DNA from 3 places in the Chelativorans sp. AA-79 genome. Region 1 is predicted to be linked to each of the others. Evidence: predicted binding sites of a transcription regulator. Region 1 holds the regulator's gene; each other region holds the start of a gene.
What was found. The regulator LexA, encoded in region 1, represses DNA repair genes until DNA is damaged. The targets are predictions, from matches to a motif close to TGTTCNNNNTGTGTTCNG.
Positions count from the first base shown of each region.

Region 2: PVE73_RS20545 (DNA recombination protein RmuC) is a predicted target of LexA. The motif match lies at 4,355-4,372, and genes of this name have one in related genera.
Region 3: PVE73_RS16795 (cytoplasmic protein) is a predicted target of LexA. The motif match lies at 2,687-2,704, and genes of this name have one in related genera.

Region 1 covers NZ_CP120361.1:2,764,415-2,770,203, reverse strand. The annotation lists gene trpD (anthranilate phosphoribosyltransferase) at 1-76, shown strand, start outside; gene trpC (indole-3-glycerol phosphate synthase TrpC) at 91-906, shown strand; gene moaC (cyclic pyranopterin monophosphate synthase MoaC) at 908-1,426, shown strand; gene glp (gephyrin-like molybdotransferase Glp) at 1,407-2,612, shown strand; gene lexA (transcriptional repressor LexA) at 2,709-3,419, shown strand; gene PVE73_RS13440 (ComEC/Rec2 family competence protein) at 3,533-5,789, opposite strand, start outside.
Region 2 covers NZ_CP120361.1:4,203,622-4,209,410, forward strand. The annotation lists gene hisS (histidine--tRNA ligase) at 1-952, shown strand, start outside; gene PVE73_RS20535 (ATP phosphoribosyltransferase regulatory subunit) at 978-2,099, shown strand; gene hisG (ATP phosphoribosyltransferase) at 2,096-2,797, shown strand; gene PVE73_RS20545 (DNA recombination protein RmuC) at 3,055-4,320, opposite strand; gene def (peptide deformylase) at 4,436-4,969, shown strand; gene fmt (methionyl-tRNA formyltransferase) at 5,129-5,789, shown strand, end outside.
Region 3 covers NZ_CP120361.1:3,427,748-3,433,536, forward strand. The annotation lists gene PVE73_RS16770 (PAS domain-containing sensor histidine kinase) at 1-113, opposite strand, end outside; gene PVE73_RS16775 (DUF5330 domain-containing protein) at 532-870, shown strand; gene PVE73_RS16780 (SufE family protein) at 934-1,359, shown strand; gene PVE73_RS16785 (DUF6456 domain-containing protein) at 1,380-2,186, opposite strand; gene PVE73_RS16790 (helix-turn-helix domain-containing protein) at 2,195-2,566, opposite strand; gene PVE73_RS16795 (cytoplasmic protein) at 2,847-3,185, shown strand; gene PVE73_RS16800 (MucR family transcriptional regulator) at 3,225-3,650, opposite strand; gene mnhG (monovalent cation/H(+) antiporter subunit G) at 4,032-4,400, opposite strand; gene PVE73_RS16810 (cation:proton antiporter) at 4,397-4,732, opposite strand; gene PVE73_RS16815 (Na+/H+ antiporter subunit E) at 4,729-5,202, opposite strand; gene PVE73_RS16820 (Na+/H+ antiporter subunit D) at 5,199-5,789, opposite strand, start outside.

The DNA.
Region 1 (5,789 bases):
CATCGAATCCATCGACAGCGGCCGCGCCATGGCGGCGCTGGAAAAGCTCGTCGCCGTATCCAACCGGAAACCCTGAGGGCGGGCTGGGACATGGCCGACATCCTGCGAAAGATCGAGACTTACAAGCGCGAGGAGATCGCGGCGGCAAAGGCCGCCCTACCCCAGGCCGAACTCGCCGCGCGTGCGCGCGACGCGGACCCCGTGCGGGGTTTCGCTTCTGCCCTGCGCGCCAGGCATGCGGCGGGCGCGTTCGCGCTGATTGCGGAGGTGAAGAAGGCGAGCCCCTCCAAGGGCCTCATCCGGGCCGATTTCGATCCGCCGTCCCTGGCCAAGGCCTATGAACGCGGTGGTGCTGCCTGCCTTTCGGTCCTCACCGATCGTCCCTCTTTCCAGGGCGCGCCGGAATTCCTCACCGAGGCGCGCATGGCCACCGGCCTCCCCGCCCTGCGAAAGGACTTCATGTTCGAACCCTATCAGGTGTTCGAGGCCCGCGCCTGGGGGGCAGACGCCATCCTGATCATTATGGCGAGCGTGTCGGATGCCGAGGCCGAGACGCTAGCGGAAACGGCCACCGAACTCGATATGGACGTCCTGATCGAGGTCCACGACGAAAGGGAGTTGGAACGGGCATTGCGGCTTTCTTCGCCGCTGATCGGCATCAATAACCGCGACCTGCGCACCTTCGAGACCAGGCTGGAGACGAGCGAGAAGCTCGCACCGCTGGTGCCGGACGACCGCATCGTCGTGGGCGAGAGCGGTATCTTCACGCACGCGGACTGCGCGCGCATGGCAAAGGCCGGCATCTCGACCTTCCTGGTCGGTGAAAGCCTGATGCGTCAGGGCGACGTGGCTGGCGCGACGCGAGACCTCCTCGGGTTGCAGCCCGGCGTGCAGGTGGTGATCTGACATGGCCGGCGGCGAGAAGAACGGGCTCACGCATCTTCGCGCCGACGGGCGCGCCGAGATGGTGGATGTCGGTGCCAAGCAGGAGACGGAGCGTACGGCGATCGCGGCCGGAACCGTCGTCATGGCGCCGGAAACGCTGCAGGCGATCCTGAGCGGCGACGCCAGGAAGGGCGACGTAATCGCGGTTGCGCGCCTGGCAGGCATCATGGCCGCCAAGAAGACGCATGACCTGATCCCACTCTGCCATCCACTTGCCCTGACGAAGGTAGCGGTCGAGATCGTTCCGGACGAGGCCTTGCCGGGGCTAAGGGTCGAAGCGCTTGCGCGTGTGACCGGCAAAACCGGCGTGGAGATGGAGGCGCTCACCGCTTGCTCCGTTGCCTGCCTCACCATCTATGACATGGCCAAGGCGCTCGACAAGGCAATGGTGATCACCGATGTCCGGCTCGTCGAGAAGACCGGGGGGAAATCGGGGATCTGGCGCGCCGGAGATGCGGACCATGGCGCTGCTGCCCGTTAACGAAGCCCTCGCGCGCGTGCTCGAGGGGATGAGGCCTCTTCCCGCCGAGGTGCTGCCACTGGCCGAAACGGCCGGGCGCACCCTTGCCGGCGACCTTGACGCCCAACGCACGCAGCCGCCCTTCAACGCCTCCGCCATGGACGGCTATGCCGTCCGGGCCGCTGATATCGAATCTCCTCCCGCCACACTGTCCGTCATCGGTGAATCGGCCGCCGGTCGGCGTTTCGAAGGCCGTGTAAAGCCGGGCGAAGCCGTGCGCATCTTCACCGGCGCCCCCGTTCCCGAGGGAGCCGACACGATCCTCATCCAGGAAAACGCGTCGCCCCTTGAAAATGGCCGTATCGAGGCCCTCGAGCCGGCGACGTCGGGCCGGCACATCCGGCGCGCGGGCCTTGATTTCCGCGAGGGCGAAACGATTCTCGCGCAAGGCCGGCTTCTCGATCCTGCAGCCCTGTCGCTGGCCGCCGCCGCCGGACATGCGCGGGTGCCGGTGGTGCGCAGGCCGCTTGTCGCCGTCATCGCCACGGGGGACGAACTCGTGCCGCCGGAGGTGGTGCCGGGTCCCGACCAGATCGTCGCTTCCAACAATTTCGGCATCGGCGCACTCGCAGGGCTCGATGGCGCACGCGTGCTGGACCTCGGCATCGTGCCGGACAGGCAGGACGCTATCGCTGCGGCGATCCAGAAGGCTCTTTCGGCACGTGCAGATATCATCGTGACGCTGGGCGGCGCGTCCGTCGGCGAGCACGACCTGGTGCGGCCGGTGCTCACGGCGGAAGGCATGGAGCTTGCGTTCTGGAAAATCGCCATGCGCCCTGGCAAGCCGCTGATGTTCGGCCGCTTTGCAGAAGCGCGCGTACTGGGACTGCCCGGCAATCCGGTCTCCAGCCTCGTCTGCGCCCATCTTTTCCTGCGCCCGATGGTGGCCAGGCTTTCAGGCCGCCCATTCCGGCCCGACTTGCGGACGGCCACCCTCACCAAGGCGATGAAGGCGAACGACGAGAGGCAGGACTATGTGCGCGCGGGGGTCGAGGAAAGCGCGGACGGGTTGACCGCGGCACCCTTCGACACGCAGGACTCCTCCATGCTGAGCACGCTCGCCGCGGCCAATGCGCTGGTCGTCCGCGAACCGAATGCACCCGCAGCCGAAGCCGGGGAGTCCTGCACGGTGCTGATGCTCCGGTAAGGGCTTTTATACCAAGCCACTTTACTGTTGCGGAACACAACTCGAACATATAGTGTATGTTCTGGTTTTGTTTATGACTGATTCCGGGTGGTAAAGATGCTCACGCGCAAACAGCACGAGTTGCTGCTTTTCATTCATGCCCGTCTCAAGGAGACCGGCATACCGCCCTCTTTCGATGAAATGAAGGAGGCGCTCGACCTGGCCTCCAAATCCGGCATCCACCGGCTGATCACAGCATTGGAGGAACGCGGGTTCATCCGCCGCCTGCCCAACCGGGCACGCGCTCTGGAGGTGCTCAGGCTTCCCGATTCGATCGCTCCCGGGCTCGCGGCGCCGCGCAAATTCTCACCCAGTGTCATCGAAGGCGGCCAGGGGCGCGGCGCGCCTGCTCCGAAGCCAGCCGCAAACAATGACGACGAGACGGGTGTGGTCTCGATTCCGGTGATGGGACGCATCGCCGCGGGTGTGCCGATCGATGCCATCCAGCACCGGACGCACTCGATCGGCGTCCCGCCCGATATGATCACGGGCGGCGAGCACTACGCCCTGGAAGTCAAGGGCGATTCAATGGTCGAAGCCGGAATTTTCGACGGCGATACGGTCGTTATCCGCCAGACACAGACGGCCAATCCCGGCGATATCGTCGTGGCGCTCGTGGACGACGAAGAAGCGACGCTGAAGCGCTTCCGCCGCAAGGGTGCATCGATCGCGCTCGAGGCGGCCAACCCCGCCTATGAGACACGGATCTTTGGCCCTGACCGCGTGAAGGTGCAGGGGCGGCTCGTCGGCCTCATCCGCCGCTATTGAGCGGCTGCTGTCTGAAAGAAGGGCCCCTGCCGGCGAATGGAGCCGCGGGGCTCAATCTCGTCGGCATGGAGCGTTGCTATAGCAGCGACCGGAAAAGGATTCACCCGCCCTCTTTATTCCCGACCTGTGACTGACAGGAGCCGGGTCTGTGACGCACGAGGAGGCGGTGCCTCCAGCCGGGGCTCCTTTTTCCGCCTTGTATAAGGCGGCAGGCCGCGCGCGGCCCTGGACCAGGTCCTGTGCGCGTGCCAGGGTCGGTATGGCTCTTCGATCGCGAAGGTGATGTCGGCGCGAAGAGCGGCTTCGCCGCGTCGAATGTCGACGACAGCGCTGCCCCTTCGCGCGAGTTCGCGCTTGGTGATGACAACCGCCCGGTTTGCACCGCAGGGGTTTCCCGCCGTCGCGTCATCGATCACGATCAGCGTTGCCGTCGCGCAGGCGATTCGGGCCACTTCCGGGCTTTCCGCATGAGCGATCACCGCTCCGCTTTGGTGCTGTGCGACACAAAGTCCGTCACCGCAGGAAAAGGCGTTCCCCGGCAGCCCGCCGACAGGAGCGCCGGCCGTTACCGGTTTGAGCACCCTTTCCGCGTTGAGAGAACGCGTCCAGTCTTCCATGGTGAAACCGTTGGGCCGGTTCCGGTTGACAGCGATGACGCCCCCTTCTCCGCCAACACCCACCAACCGGGCATCCTCGCTGATGAAGATATCAGGCAGTTCCCGTGTCATCAGCAACCCAATCCCGATGGCAAGGAAAGGCAGGGCCAAGAGCCTCAGCCGTGTGGTGGAAATGACGAGGATCACGAGAGCCGCCGTGAGTGCCAGCAGTGCCGGAAGCGGGATCAGCCCGACTGCGTCGATCGGTGTGCGATCGGAGAACCATTTCGCAACCGCGATCACGGCGGCGATCGCGTGCGCCATGATCTTCAGGAAAAACCCGTCGAGGCCGAAGGGCATGGCGACCATTGCCAGAACGGCCGCCGGCATGGCGATCGTCGAGACGAAGGGCATCGCTGCGAGATTGGCCGGCAGGGCCAGCGGCGTGGCGCGCTGAAAATGCCAGATGCCGTAGAGAGCCGTCGCCGTGCCCGCGATCAGCGAGGTGGCGGCGAGGCCGATCACGAAACCGAGCGCCATGCGCCCCGCGCGGTGGACCAGCGACCCGTTTGGGGGCGCAGCCGAAGCGCGACCGCTCCGACGTCCGCTCCAGACGGCATAGCCGGCTATCAGGGCGGCGGTTGCGGCGAACGACATCTGGAAGCTTGGCCCCACCACCTCGTGCGGCGACAGGGCGATGATGATGAGCGCCGCGATCGCCACATTGCGCATGGTGAGAGCAGCACGGTCGAAGATCAGCGCGGCAAGCATCACTGCAAGCATGATATAGCTGCGCTTGGCGGCCACCTCCGCACCGGAGATGAAGAGATAGAGCGTGCAGAAGGCAAGTGCCGCCGCCGCGGCATATTTCTTCACCGGCACGCGGGAGGAGAAGCCGGGAAAGAGGGCACTGCCGGCCCTCAGCATGAACATCACGGTGACTGCGACCAGCGCCATGTGCAGGCCGGAGATGGAAAGGATGTGCGCCAGCCCGGACCGGCGCAGCCATTCGTTCACCTCTTCCGGAATGCCCGACCGGTAACCGGTGATCACTGCCACCGCCACTTCGCCCTTCGACCCGTCGATTTGGCTGCGGATTCGTTCGGCGAGCGCCAGACGCACGGTCTCGAGGGTGCGGTTCAGGCGAGCGGTAAACGGCGCTTCGCCCGCAATCTCTGCACGCTCCGGCCCTTTCATGAAGAAGCCGATCGCACCGATCCCGCTGTAATAGCTTGCAAAGGAAAAGTCATAGCTGCCGGGACGCACCGGGCCGGAAGGCGACATGAGCCGCACCAGCCCGGTGACGCCATCGCCGGGGCGCAGGCCGGCAGGCACGCCTCGCGCGGTCAGCCGCACCCGTTCGGGCGCATAGCGCAGCCGCGGGCGCTCCGTCGTCACGATGTCGATGATCAGGCGAATACGGCCGCTCGCCTGATACTCGATACCGGCCACCCTGCCGGTGATCCGCGTCGTCACGTCCGAGCCCAGCACCGGTGTCGCCGCACGCCAGGTCTCGATTTTCGCCGCGCCGACGCCGGCGGTGATGGCAAGGACGGCGCCGCAGCACACGAGCCCCGCCGGCCTGCTCTGCAGGAGCCAGACGGCCAGCAAGAGCGGGGCTGCCAATGCGAAAAGAAACGGGAATTCCGGCTCCCAGGGGAGAGCGTAGTAGATTACAGCTCCTAGGCCCAGCAGCACCGGTAGGCAAAGGAATGCACCCCCGCGCGCGCCGTCTCTTGCCAGTTCGCCCAAGACGGCTTGCGGAAGCATCCGC
Region 2 (5,789 bases), 1.4 Mb from region 1:
GCGGCTGGGCGTCATGCGCTCTCTCGACAAATTTGATAAGTTTGGCCTCGATGGCGTCGTTCAACTCTTGGGCGCCAAAGGACGCGTGGATGAGAGCGGAGATCACACGAAGGGTGTAGGTCTGAACGACGTACAAATTAGTCGTCTTTTGAACACGATAGGCTGGGGAGAATCCGGTAGCGGCGCAACCAGCGTTCCCTCTAATGGTTTGACCGTCGCAAATTTAGTTGATCGCCTTTCCGATGTAGGTGTGTCGAGCGACGGTGCTGTCGAACTTCAGCAGATAAACGAACTCGCACAGGCCGCGGGATATCTTGAAGACCGTATCCGCATCGACCCCTCCATCGTCCGTGGCCTCGAATACTACACCGGCCCGGTCTTCGAGGCCGAACTGACCTTTCCCGTCGTCAACGAGGACGGCGAGACTGTGCGCTTCGGCTCCGTGGGGGGCGGCGGGCGTTATGACGGGCTCGTCTCGCGCTTCCGCGGTGAGCCGGTGCCGGCCACGGGCTTTTCCATCGGCGTTTCCCGCCTCATGACAGCGCTCAAAAATCTCGGCAAGCTCGAAACCGCCGAGGCGGTCGCGCCGGTCGTCGTGCTCGTCATGGACAAGGACACGGAAAGCCTCGGGCGATACCAGCGGATCGTCTCCGAACTTCGCCAGGCGGGCATCCGCGCGGAAATGTATCTCGGCGGCGCGGGCATGAAGGCGCAGATGAAATATGCGGACCGGCGCGGCAGCCCCTGCGTCATCATCCAGGGCGGCGACGAGCGCGAAAAGGGCGAGGTGCAGATCAAGGACCTCGTGGAAGGCAAGCGCCTCTCGGAAGAGATCGAGGACAATGTGACCTGGCGCGAGTCCCGCCCCGCGCAGTTCTCCGTGCCCGAAAGCGAGATGGTGGCAGCCGTCCGCCGCGTGCTCGAGGCACAGGCGCAAGAGCGGAGCGCGTAGTCTGCATGTCCCTGCCGCAACGCCCATGACCTCCCGCTACCCCTCCTTTGCCGGCGAGATCCTCGACCTCTTCGCCGAGCGCGAGGCGGCGCTGACGGATATCGCCATCATCCAGCCGGCCGATCCCTTCCTCGACATGGCGGGCGAGGACCTGCGCCGGCGCATCTTCCTCACCGAGAGCGAGACCGGCGAGACGCTATGTCTCCGGCCGGAATTCACCATTCCCGTCTGCCTCGACCATATCGACAAGCGCGCCTCGACGCCCCGGCGCTATGCCTATCTGGGCGAAGTATTCCGCCAGCGCCGCGAAGGCGGGGCGGAATTCTTCCAGGCGGGTATAGAGGACCTGGGCGCGGAGGATCGAGCGGCGGCCGACGCGCGTTCGCTCGCCGATGCGCATGCGGTGCTCTCGCGCGTTCTTCCCGATGCCGCGCTTCAGGTCACGCTGGGCGACCAGGCCGTGTTCGAAGCCGTGCTTTCGGCACTCGGCCTGCCGCGCGGATGGCAGAAGCGGCTCGCCCGCGCTTTCGGCTCGCCCGCCATGCTCGAGGCGGCCATCGCCGAATTCACCAATCCGCATGCGGCCGCGAACCTGCCGCGCGAAATTGCCAGCCTTGTCGCACGCGGCGACGAGGAGCGGCTGACACAGCATATCGAGGAGGCCATGCAGGCCGCCGGCCTTTCTCCTTCCGCGGGGCGCGAGCCGGATGAGATCGCGCGTCGGCTTTTGGAGAAGGCCGCGCTGCGCAGCGTGCGGCTTGCCGACACGGCGCTCGATGCCCTGAAGGCTTTCCTCGTCATCAACGTGCCCCTTGCGCAAGCGGGGAAGCGGCTCGCCGCCTTCGCCGAAGAGACCGGGATCTTCCTCGACGAGGCGTTGGCGGAGTTCGGCGCGCGTGCTGAGCGCATCGCCGGTCACAGTCTGCCGCTCAACGCGATCCAATACGATGCGGGCTTCGGGCGCCCGCTCGACTACTACACGGGCTTCATCTTCGAAATCGGCGCTGGAGACCTGCGCCAGCCGCTCGTGGGTGGCGGGCGCTACGACCGGCTGCTCACGCTGCTCGGAGCGGAAAAGCCCATCCCCGGAGTCGGCTTCTCCATCTGGCTCGACCGCATCGCGGCGCTCAGGGGAGAGGCGCCATGACGGTCACACTGGCTCTCCCCTCCAAGGGCCGCCTCAAGGATGAGGCGGTCGAGCGGCTCAAGCAGGCGGGCTTTGCGATCCGCCTGCCGGAAAACGAGCGGCGCTATCGCGCAGCCGTCGACGGCTTCGACGGGTTGGAGGTGACGTTTCTTTCGGCCTCCGAGATCGCGCGCGAGCTCGACCGCGGCTCGATCGACCTCGGCATCACCGGTGAAGACCTGGTGCGCGAAACCATTCCCGATTGGGAGTCCCGCGTCGCCATCCCGGCCAGGCTCGGCTTCGGCCATGCGGATGTGATGGTGGCCGTTCCCGACGTCTGGTTCGATGTCTCCACCATGGCCGATCTCGACGACGTGGCGGCAGACTTCCGCCATCGCCATGGTCGCCGGCTCCGCATCGCCACGAAATACTGGCGCCTCACCCAGCAGTTCTTTTCTCAGAAGCACGGCATCCAGGTCTATCGCATCGTGGAAAGCCTCGGCGCCACGGAAGGCGCGCCGGCCTCGGGCTCCGCCGATGTCATCGTCGACATCACCTCTACAGGTTCGACACTCAAGGCCAATCACCTCAAGGTGCTGGATGACGGCGTCATCCTGCGCTCGCAAGCCTGTCTCGTGATGGCAAAGAAGGAGCGGGCGGGAGAGGATGCTCGGCTGATTGCAGCCTTGGCCAAGGCGGTGGGGCGGCAGGCGGGCTGAGACATTTGCCAATACTGGACGGATCCGGTCGACTCCAGTGGACCTGCGGAGCAGTGTGCACGGTCTGATTCGCTGGCGACGTTGCGAGGATCAGGCATGGATCCTCGGGTCAAGCCCGAGGATGACGAGGTTGAGGTGTCTCCGCAAATCCCCAACGCCGGCGACTAGTGGATCCGCTTCATACCATCGTCATCCTCGGGCTTGACCGAGGATCCATGCCTGAACGCGGATCATAACGCCCACTATGAAAAGCGGCCTCACTCCTCCACCACTCTCAACCTTAACGATCCAGACCCCGGCCCGCCAACCGCTGCGCTCTTGACACCGCCATCGTCGTCAGGCGCGCCGACCGCCTTGCCGTTCATCTCCGCCCCCAGTTCCAGCGCCTCGATCCTCTCGCCGCGCTTGGTCACCTTGTCGGCAGAGGTGATGATCAGGTCGATGTCCTTGTTGGCCTGCAGGAAGTGGGTCTGGAGCTTGCGCACGCGGTCGTCGAGGCGCGAGACATCCTGCATCAGCTTCACCACCTCGGCCTGGATCAGATGCGCCTGCTCGCGCATGCGCGCATCCTTCAACACCGCCTGAATCACCTGGATGGAAAGCATGAGCAGCGACGGCGACACGATCACCACGCGCGCCCGGTGCGCGCGCTGCACGAGCGCCTCGAAATTCTCGTGGATCTCCGCGAAGATCGATTCCGACGGCACGAACATGAAGGCCGTGTCCTGCGTCTCGCCGGGGATCAGGTATTTCTCGGCAATCGCCTTGACGTGCACCTCGACGTCTCGGCGGAAGCCGGATTCGGCGTATTTGCGAGCCTCCGGACCGGCCTCTCCTTCGGCCGCCGCGCGGATCGCGTTCCATGCCTCCAGCGGAAATTTCGCATCGATCACGAGCGAGGGCGCGGCGTTCGGCATCTTCACGATGCAATCCGGCCGGCTGCCGTTGGAGAGCGTTGCCTGGAATTCATATGCGTTCGACGGCAGCCCGTCGGCGATGATCGCCTCCATGCGCGACTGCCCGAAGGCACCGCGCGTCTGCTTGTTGGAGAGGATCTGCTGCAACTGCACCACCTGGCCGGCGAGCGACTGGATGTTGTTCTGCGCCGTGTCGATCACGGCCAGCCGCTCCTGCAGCTTCGCCAGATTCTCGTGCGTGGACTTGGTCTGTTCGGTGATCGAGTGGCCAAGCCGGGAGGTCATGCCGTCCAGGCGCTCCGAAATCGCCTTGGTCAGTTCCGCCTGCCTCTGGCCGAACACTTCGGCGATCGTGCCCATGCGCCCCTGCAACTCGGCCTGCGTCCGGGCGACCTCGGCAAGCCGCGCCTCCGCCTCGCGCGCCCGGGCGGCCGCTTCCGCCTCCGCGGCAGCGCGGCTCCTGGCGCCGCGCCACAGGACGATAACGAGCAGCAGAGTCAGCAGAAACAGGAGGAAGCCTGCCGCAAAGAGCAGGTCGCCAAGCGAAACGACCGTCGCTCCAAGCCGGAGGACTGGCGTTGAGAATATGGGGCTTACATTGTCCATTAGCCGCATCTTAGCCGATTCTCTTCCACAGGATAAGATCAAAACGTGAACAAAACGAAATGTACACTGCTGCCGGCATATTGACGCGTTTCCGCCGAGTCATTACCTGACTGCCATGACCATTCGCCCGCTCGTCATCCTTCCCGATCCGCTGCTGCGCCAGGTTTCGAAACCCGTCGAGCGCGTGGATGAGAACTTGCGCAAATTCGCCGACGACATGCTGGAGACCATGTATGATGCGCCGGGCATCGGCCTCGCCGCGATCCAGGTGGGCGAGCCCATCCGCATGCTCGTCCTCGACGTAGCCGAGAAGGACGAACCGAAGCACCCGCAGGTCTTCATCAACCCCGAGATCCTCGCGCGCTCCGACGCGCCCAATGTGCACGAGGAAGGGTGCCTCTCCATTCCCGATTATTATGCGGAGGTGGAGCGTCCGGCCGAAGTGACGGTGAAATATATCGACCTCGAGGGCAGGGAGCAGGTCGTGGAAGCCAACGGCATCCTCGCCACCTGCCTGCAACACGAGATCGATCACCTGAATGGCGTGCTCTTCATCGACTACTTGTCGAAGCTCAAGCGCGACATCGTCGTGCGAAAGTTCCGAAAGCTCGCCAAGGATCGCCCGCCGCCGGCACGGATGGTGGGGTGATCTGCGGATCTCCGGCATGGATCGCAGCGATGATCGCGGCAATTTCCACGCATGTAAGGCTCTCGCCAAGCGCGATTTCGAAGGCCTTGACCTGGGGCTTGTAAACCCGTTTGAAACGTGAGCGCATGTGCGCTCACGAGGGATTTGCCGGACGGACCGATGCCTCTACGCCTCATTTTCATGGGAACGCCAGAATTTTCCGTACCGACGCTGCGCGCACTTCACGGCGCGGGGTACGAGATCGTCGCCGTCTACACCCAGCCGCCGCGACCTGCCGGCCGGCGCGGGCTGGAGCTTACGGAATCCCCTGTTCACCGCGTCGCGGAAGAGCTGGGGATTCCGGTGCGAACCCCGCATTCCTTCAAGAGTACGGACGAGCAGGAGGCCTTCCGCGCGCTGGAGGCGGATGTAGCTGTCGTGGTGGCCTACGGCTTGCTCCTGCCGAATCCCATCCTGGAAGGAACCCGTCTCGGCGCGTTCAACGGCCACGCCTCACTGCTGCCTCGCTGGCGCGGTGCCGCGCCCATCCAGCGCGCGATCATGGCCGGAGATGCCGAAACGGGCATGATGGTGATGAAGATGGACGAGGGCCTCGACACCGGCCCCGTCGCCATGACGGAAAAGGTCTCCATCGGGCCTGACATGACCGCCGGCGAGTTGCACGATATCATGAAGGAAGCCGGCGCGAAGCTGATGGTCGAGGCCATGGCGGCGCTCGACAAGGGCGAACTCGAGCTCACACCCCAGCCCGCCCAGGGGGCCACCTACGCGAAGAAGATCAGCAAGGAGGAGACTCGCGTCGACTGGTCCCGCCCGGCCT
Region 3 (5,789 bases), 660 kb from region 1:
CGCAGCTGCCTCTCCCGCTCCTCGCCGGCGGCGACGGAGGGATGCAGCAGGCGCTCGCAGGCGTCCTTCAACCGAAGGGGCAGGTCTGCTTTCTGGGACGCTCTCGTGTTCAACTCGACGCGCTCTATTCTTGTCCGCTTGTCGGGGCTCTCGTTCTTGGCCGACCCTCGCACCCACCGTTTAAGGAATGGATAAACGCCTGCCCGGCAGGGGGCTCATCGGCGCCTGTATGCGGGTTTTCCGCAGCCTCGATTACGGTCATGGTTAACAAACGGTCGCCGGATCCAGGCTTCTCCGGGAGCGGGAAAACAACCGTCGGCGAGAGCCTTGGCGCTGTTTTTTCCAGCATTTTCAATCGGATGAATGGTTAGGGTGCCGTTGCTGTAATCCCACGGTGTTGAAGAAAACTTGATTCGAAGGCTTTCACTCCGGCTTTCTTTGCGTGTTCGCCGAAAATTTTAGGCAAATTTGAAGGGCTTCCATGGCTTTGAAGGCGGGTACCGAGTGGAACTTTCGAGGACACGAGGAAAAATGGGGCTGCTTGTTCGTTCCGTCGCAGGATTGTCGCTCCTGTTCCTGGTTCTGCCGATCGACCTGAGCGGCGAAACGGCAAAGGAAGGAGAGGCCCGTCCGCCGCAGGCGCTTTCCGCAGCCCGCGATACGCCCGCCGGCCTCACCTCCATCTGCGAGCGCCGGCCCGACATATGCGCGACGGCGACGGTGGTGTTCGCCGCGATTGCCGCTCAAGCCAGGGAGGGCGTGCGGCTTGCCCAGTCCTTGATCGAGGAGGCGGCGCACGATGCCGAGCCTGCCCACATCCTCCCCCGCGAACCCGTTCCCGCCGAGAAAGGCGTTCCGGCCGCGCGGTGATCCCGGGCGGCCAAATCGGGATTTCCCCGTGACGCAGCGGACCCGAGCCACTATATGCGGGCCATGATCACGAGCATCGATACCATTCGGGACGACTTCGCCTTCCTGGACGACTGGGAGGAGCGCTACCGCTACATCATCGAGCTCGGCAGCGACCTGCCGGCCTATCCCGATACCGCCCGCGACGATCAGCACAAGGTGCGCGGTTGCGTGAGCCAGGTCTGGCTCCTGACGCGGATCGGCGAAGGGCCGGATCCGGTGATCACCTTCCAGGGTGATTCGGACGCGCACATCGTGCGCGGGCTGGTCGCCATCATGCTCGCGCTCTTCAGCGGCAGGCGGGCAAGCGAGATCCTCGAAACCGATGCGGAGCAGACGATGCGCGCGCTCGGCCTCGACGAGCATCTGACGCCGCAGCGCGCAAACGGGCTGCGCGCCATGATCCAGCGCATGAAGGAGGAAGCAGGTGCGGCGATGAGCGCGGCCTGATCCGGGCCGCGCCGTTCGGGTCAGCGCAGCGACGGCCGGTACCCTTCCGCACCCCAGTGGAGGATCGTGCGGCGCCGGGCGCGGGGCTGCGGCTCGTAGTGGCGGCAGAGCGCTCCGAGCGCCGCCTTCAGCACCACTTTCGCCGAACGCGCCGGCCATGCGCGCTCCATCTCCACCTTCTCGAGCCCTTTCAGGAAACAGCAGACATCGATGAGGACGCCGGCCAGTTCCGGCCCCACCGCAGTAAGTGCGTCGTCCACCCGCCGGCGCGCCGCGAGCGCGGCGTCCGTAAGATCCGCGATACCGTTCTCGCTGCTGCCGCGCTGTCCGCTCGCCACCGCCTCGCTCCAGTTCGCGCCCAGACGAGGCATGATCTGACCGCGCGTATAATCGGCGCGCAGCCTCTCGCCCGCCCTGAACTCGCCCTCCTCCAGGAAGGGCTGGCCGCCGCGCACGCGCCGCCGGGCAAGCTGGGCGAGTGGAGATTCCGCCAGATTCGCCGGCACAACCTGCTCGCCGCCTTCCATGGCGACCATGCGGGTGCCGAGCTCCAGGTGCTGGGCACGGAAGGGCTCCTGCGGATGCCGGTCGCGCATCGCGAGGGCACGGCCCTCTTGCGAAAGCGAGAGCAACCCGCCGGCTTCGGCGACGAGGCCCTCCCGCGCCAGGGCCGACAGCGCGCCCAGGCTCGCCGAGATCGTGCCCCGCTCGCCGCCATCGAGCAGAACCGTGCCGCGGCCGGCAGCGGGGCGCGCATGCGCGGCGCCGGCCGACAGGAAGCGAACCACCCGCAGCTTCTGGCGCGCGGTATCCCCGATATCGTTCATGGGCCGCTTCATCGCATCACCTCCGTGTGGCGGAACGCCGCCACGGTCACGCGCTCGGTCAAGTGGATGATCCTGTCGAAATCCTCGTCGTCGCGCATGTCCTCGACGAAATGGCAGGCGTGCTGAACCGTCTTGCGGTCGCGTCCGAAGCCGCGGCCGATCTCGGCCATCTTCAGGCGCAGCACCACATGGGCGATATACATCCCGATCTGCCGCACCCGGGTCACGCTGATCGAACTCCGCCCCGGGCGCCGCAATTCCTTCCCACTGACGTTGAAGAGGGCCGCCACGATGTCCATCACGCATTCGCAGATGTCGGTCACCCTCTCCTCGCTGACGGGGCTCAACCTGGGCAGCAGCAGGCCGACCGGCGCTGCCACGCACGCTCTCCCCTCTCTCCTTTCGTTCTTGTCCTGCAACTGGCTTGCGGCGTTGGATCGCACGGAATGCCCCCTTCTTGATCGAGGAATATTTTCCTTATATCCCGCGTCGGCACGTAGGGGAACAAAAAGAGAACAAATATTCCCGATGGCTGAACCCAACCAGCTGTTCAAAAAGGCTTTTTTGTTTTCCGAGAGATTTTTTTCGCCGAATTTTCTCCCCACCTGCCGCGCCAGGCCCAGACTGTGGCGACCAATCAAAGGGAGACCATGCATGGGCATGTTGGAACAAGAGGTGCACGCCTTCCGCCGGGAGAAGGCGCAGCAGGTTTCGGAAGCGCGGCAGTGCGCCGCCTTCTTTCTCATCTCCGGGATCGATCTGAGCGCCGCGCTGGCGACGACGGGCAAGGAGCGGACGGCGCTCCTCGCCCGCCTCGGCAGGCTCATCGAGCGCGAGCGCCTCAAGGGGGCGCGTCGTCACTGGAGCTATGACCTCAACCGGCACATCGCGCTCAAGCAGGCTTACGACCGCCTCAGACCGGCGCGTGAGGAGGAGAGGATAAGGCCGCGCCCCATGCGACGGCGGTGGAGAGCAAGGCAAAAAGAAAGCGGCGCCTGACGGCGCCGCTGCTTTTCTCTCGAAAGAGATGTCTTTGCGTTATTTGGCTTTGCGCTTGCGCCCGAGACCCATCTTCTTGGCGAGTTGCGAGCGGGCGACCGCATAGCTCGGAGCGACCATGGGATAGCTCGGATCGAGACCCCACTTCTCCCGGTACTGCTCCGGCGTCAGGCCATAATGTGTCATGAGATGTCGCTTGAGCGACTTGAACTTCTTGCCGTCTTCCAGGCAGACGATGTACTCGTCGTGCACCGAGCGCTTCGGATTTACTGCCGGCTTCTGCTTTTCGGTCGCAACCTGCTCGGTGGTGCGCGTAACCCTCCCCAAGGCCGCGTGCACGTCCGCAATCAGATTTGAGAGTTCAGAAACCGGAACCGGATTGTTACTGACATAAGCAGCGACAACATCGGCCGTCAGTTCCATAAGCACATCATCATTCTTTGTAGTCAGATCATCCATTTCCATATCTTGCCCCAGCGTAATGTTGCCCCCACCTGCGTCCTTGTACATTCCTCTTCCCCTTGAAACCGATCTCATTAATCTAACCGGCACGATTGTCCAGTGGGGACAGGGGTATCCACCACCCGATATAACGCGTCAACTCACAATTTTTTTCATGCACTTTTGTATTTTACAGCCGCTATACTTGTTTCGATTTGCAATGAAGCTGGGAACCAGCCATCGGGCCGACGCACCTTGGAAATAGTGCCGGCTAGTAATGATTTCAATAGCCAAAGTGCCGCAGCAGCCCGTCTGGCGGAAATTCGCGAGTGTCGAAATACAGAATACGATACAGGCGAATTACGTCCTAAGTATGGAAGGATGTTTCAACTCGCAAAGAACTGCTCAAGATATTTCGTCCGGCCGCTCAACGTCCGAAACCTTCTCCGTGGCCATGTCGTCATGTACTGAGCCGCTCCAGAGCCGATATCCTGCCGCATAGGCTGCCTTGGCCAGAAGATGTGCGGAGATCGGCGCTGTAAGAAGAAGAAAGACAATCGCCGCCAGCGCCCGCGATGCCGTCGCATGGTCCTCCGTATAGACGGCGAGCGCAATTAGCATGGCGCCCGAGCCCAGGGTTCCCGTCTTCGACGCCGCGTGCATGCGGGTGTAGAGATCGGGCAGGCGCAGGAGTCCGATCGACGCCGCGAAGGCGAAGAAGGCGCCGATGAGGATCAGCGTGCCCACCAAAAGGTTCTGGAAAAGCTCGATCACTCGCGCTCCTCCCCGTAAAGCCCGAGCGGATCGGGCGAGGTGAACTCCTCCTCATAGCGGCGGCTCATCACGAATCGCGCGAAGGCCACCGTCGCGAGGAAGCCGACGAGACCAAGCGCGATGGCGATGTCGAGATAAAGCGTATAGCCCGTCCGGATGCCGATCACGGCGATGAAGCCGATCGCGATCGTCACCAGCATGTCGAGCCCCACCACGCGGTCGGGCAGAGCCGGCCCGCGCAGCACGCGCAGGACGGCGAGCAGGAATGAAAAACTGAGGATGCCGAGCGCGGCAAGCTCTGCGAAGGCCAGATAGGTCTCACCCGTTATCATCGAAATGCCTCCATGATCCTGCGCTCGAAGCCCTGGGCGATGTCCCTGCGCAAAAGCGCCACGTCGGAGCAGTCGAGGGCGTGGACGTAAAGGGTCTTGCGGTCTTCGGAAACGTCGACCGACAGCGTGCCGGGCGTCAACGTGATCAGGTTGGCAAGCAGCGTGATCTCGAAATCCCGATCCACGGTGAGCGGATAGGAGAAGATGCCGGGCTTCAGTTCCATGCGCGGCGAGAGCACGAGCTTGGCCACCCGCGACGCCGAAAGCACCAGTTCGTAGAGGAAGAGCAGCGCTAGGGCAGTAAGCTTGACACCGCGCCGGAAATAGCCGAGCGAGCCCACCTGTTCACGGATGAGGTAGAGCGCACCGGCGCCGAGCAGGAAACCGAAGACGATGTTGGCCGGGGCGAAGGAGCCGGTCACCGCCGTCCAGACGAGCGCCAGCAGGATGTTGATGAGATAGAGCCTCATGGTAGCGCCCCCTCGGGAAACACCGTGCCGATATAGGACGAGGCGTCGAGGATGCCTCCGGCCGCGCGCTCGGCGATGTCGATCACCGGCTGGGGGTAGAGGCCCATGAACAGCACCGGCACGGTCAGGATGGCGAGGGTCAGGTAGCCATGGAACGGTGAGGCCGTCTCGAGAAGAGCTTGATCATCCCTCTGCCGCCAGATGGCCAGGATGAAGACCCGGCCGAGCGCCAGCGTCGTCAGGAAGCCGGTGGCGAGAATGGCGAAGGCAAGCCATCCCTGGCCGGCATCGAGCGAAGCCCTCACCAGCATCACCTTCGGCCAGAGGCCGGAGGCGGGCGGCAGGCCCGCCGACGCGAGGATGAGGACGAGGGCGAAGGCGGCGATCAGCGGATGGCGCGCATAGAGGCCGGAAAGCGTGTGCAGCGAGTAGCTGCCCCCCAACCCGTTCATGATGCCCGCAAGCAGGTAGAGGGCGGCCATCACGATCATGGAATGGAACGCGTAGAACACGGTCCCGGCGAGCCCCTCCCCGGTTCCGAGCGCAAGCCCTGCCAACATGATCCCGACGCTGGAGATCACCACGAA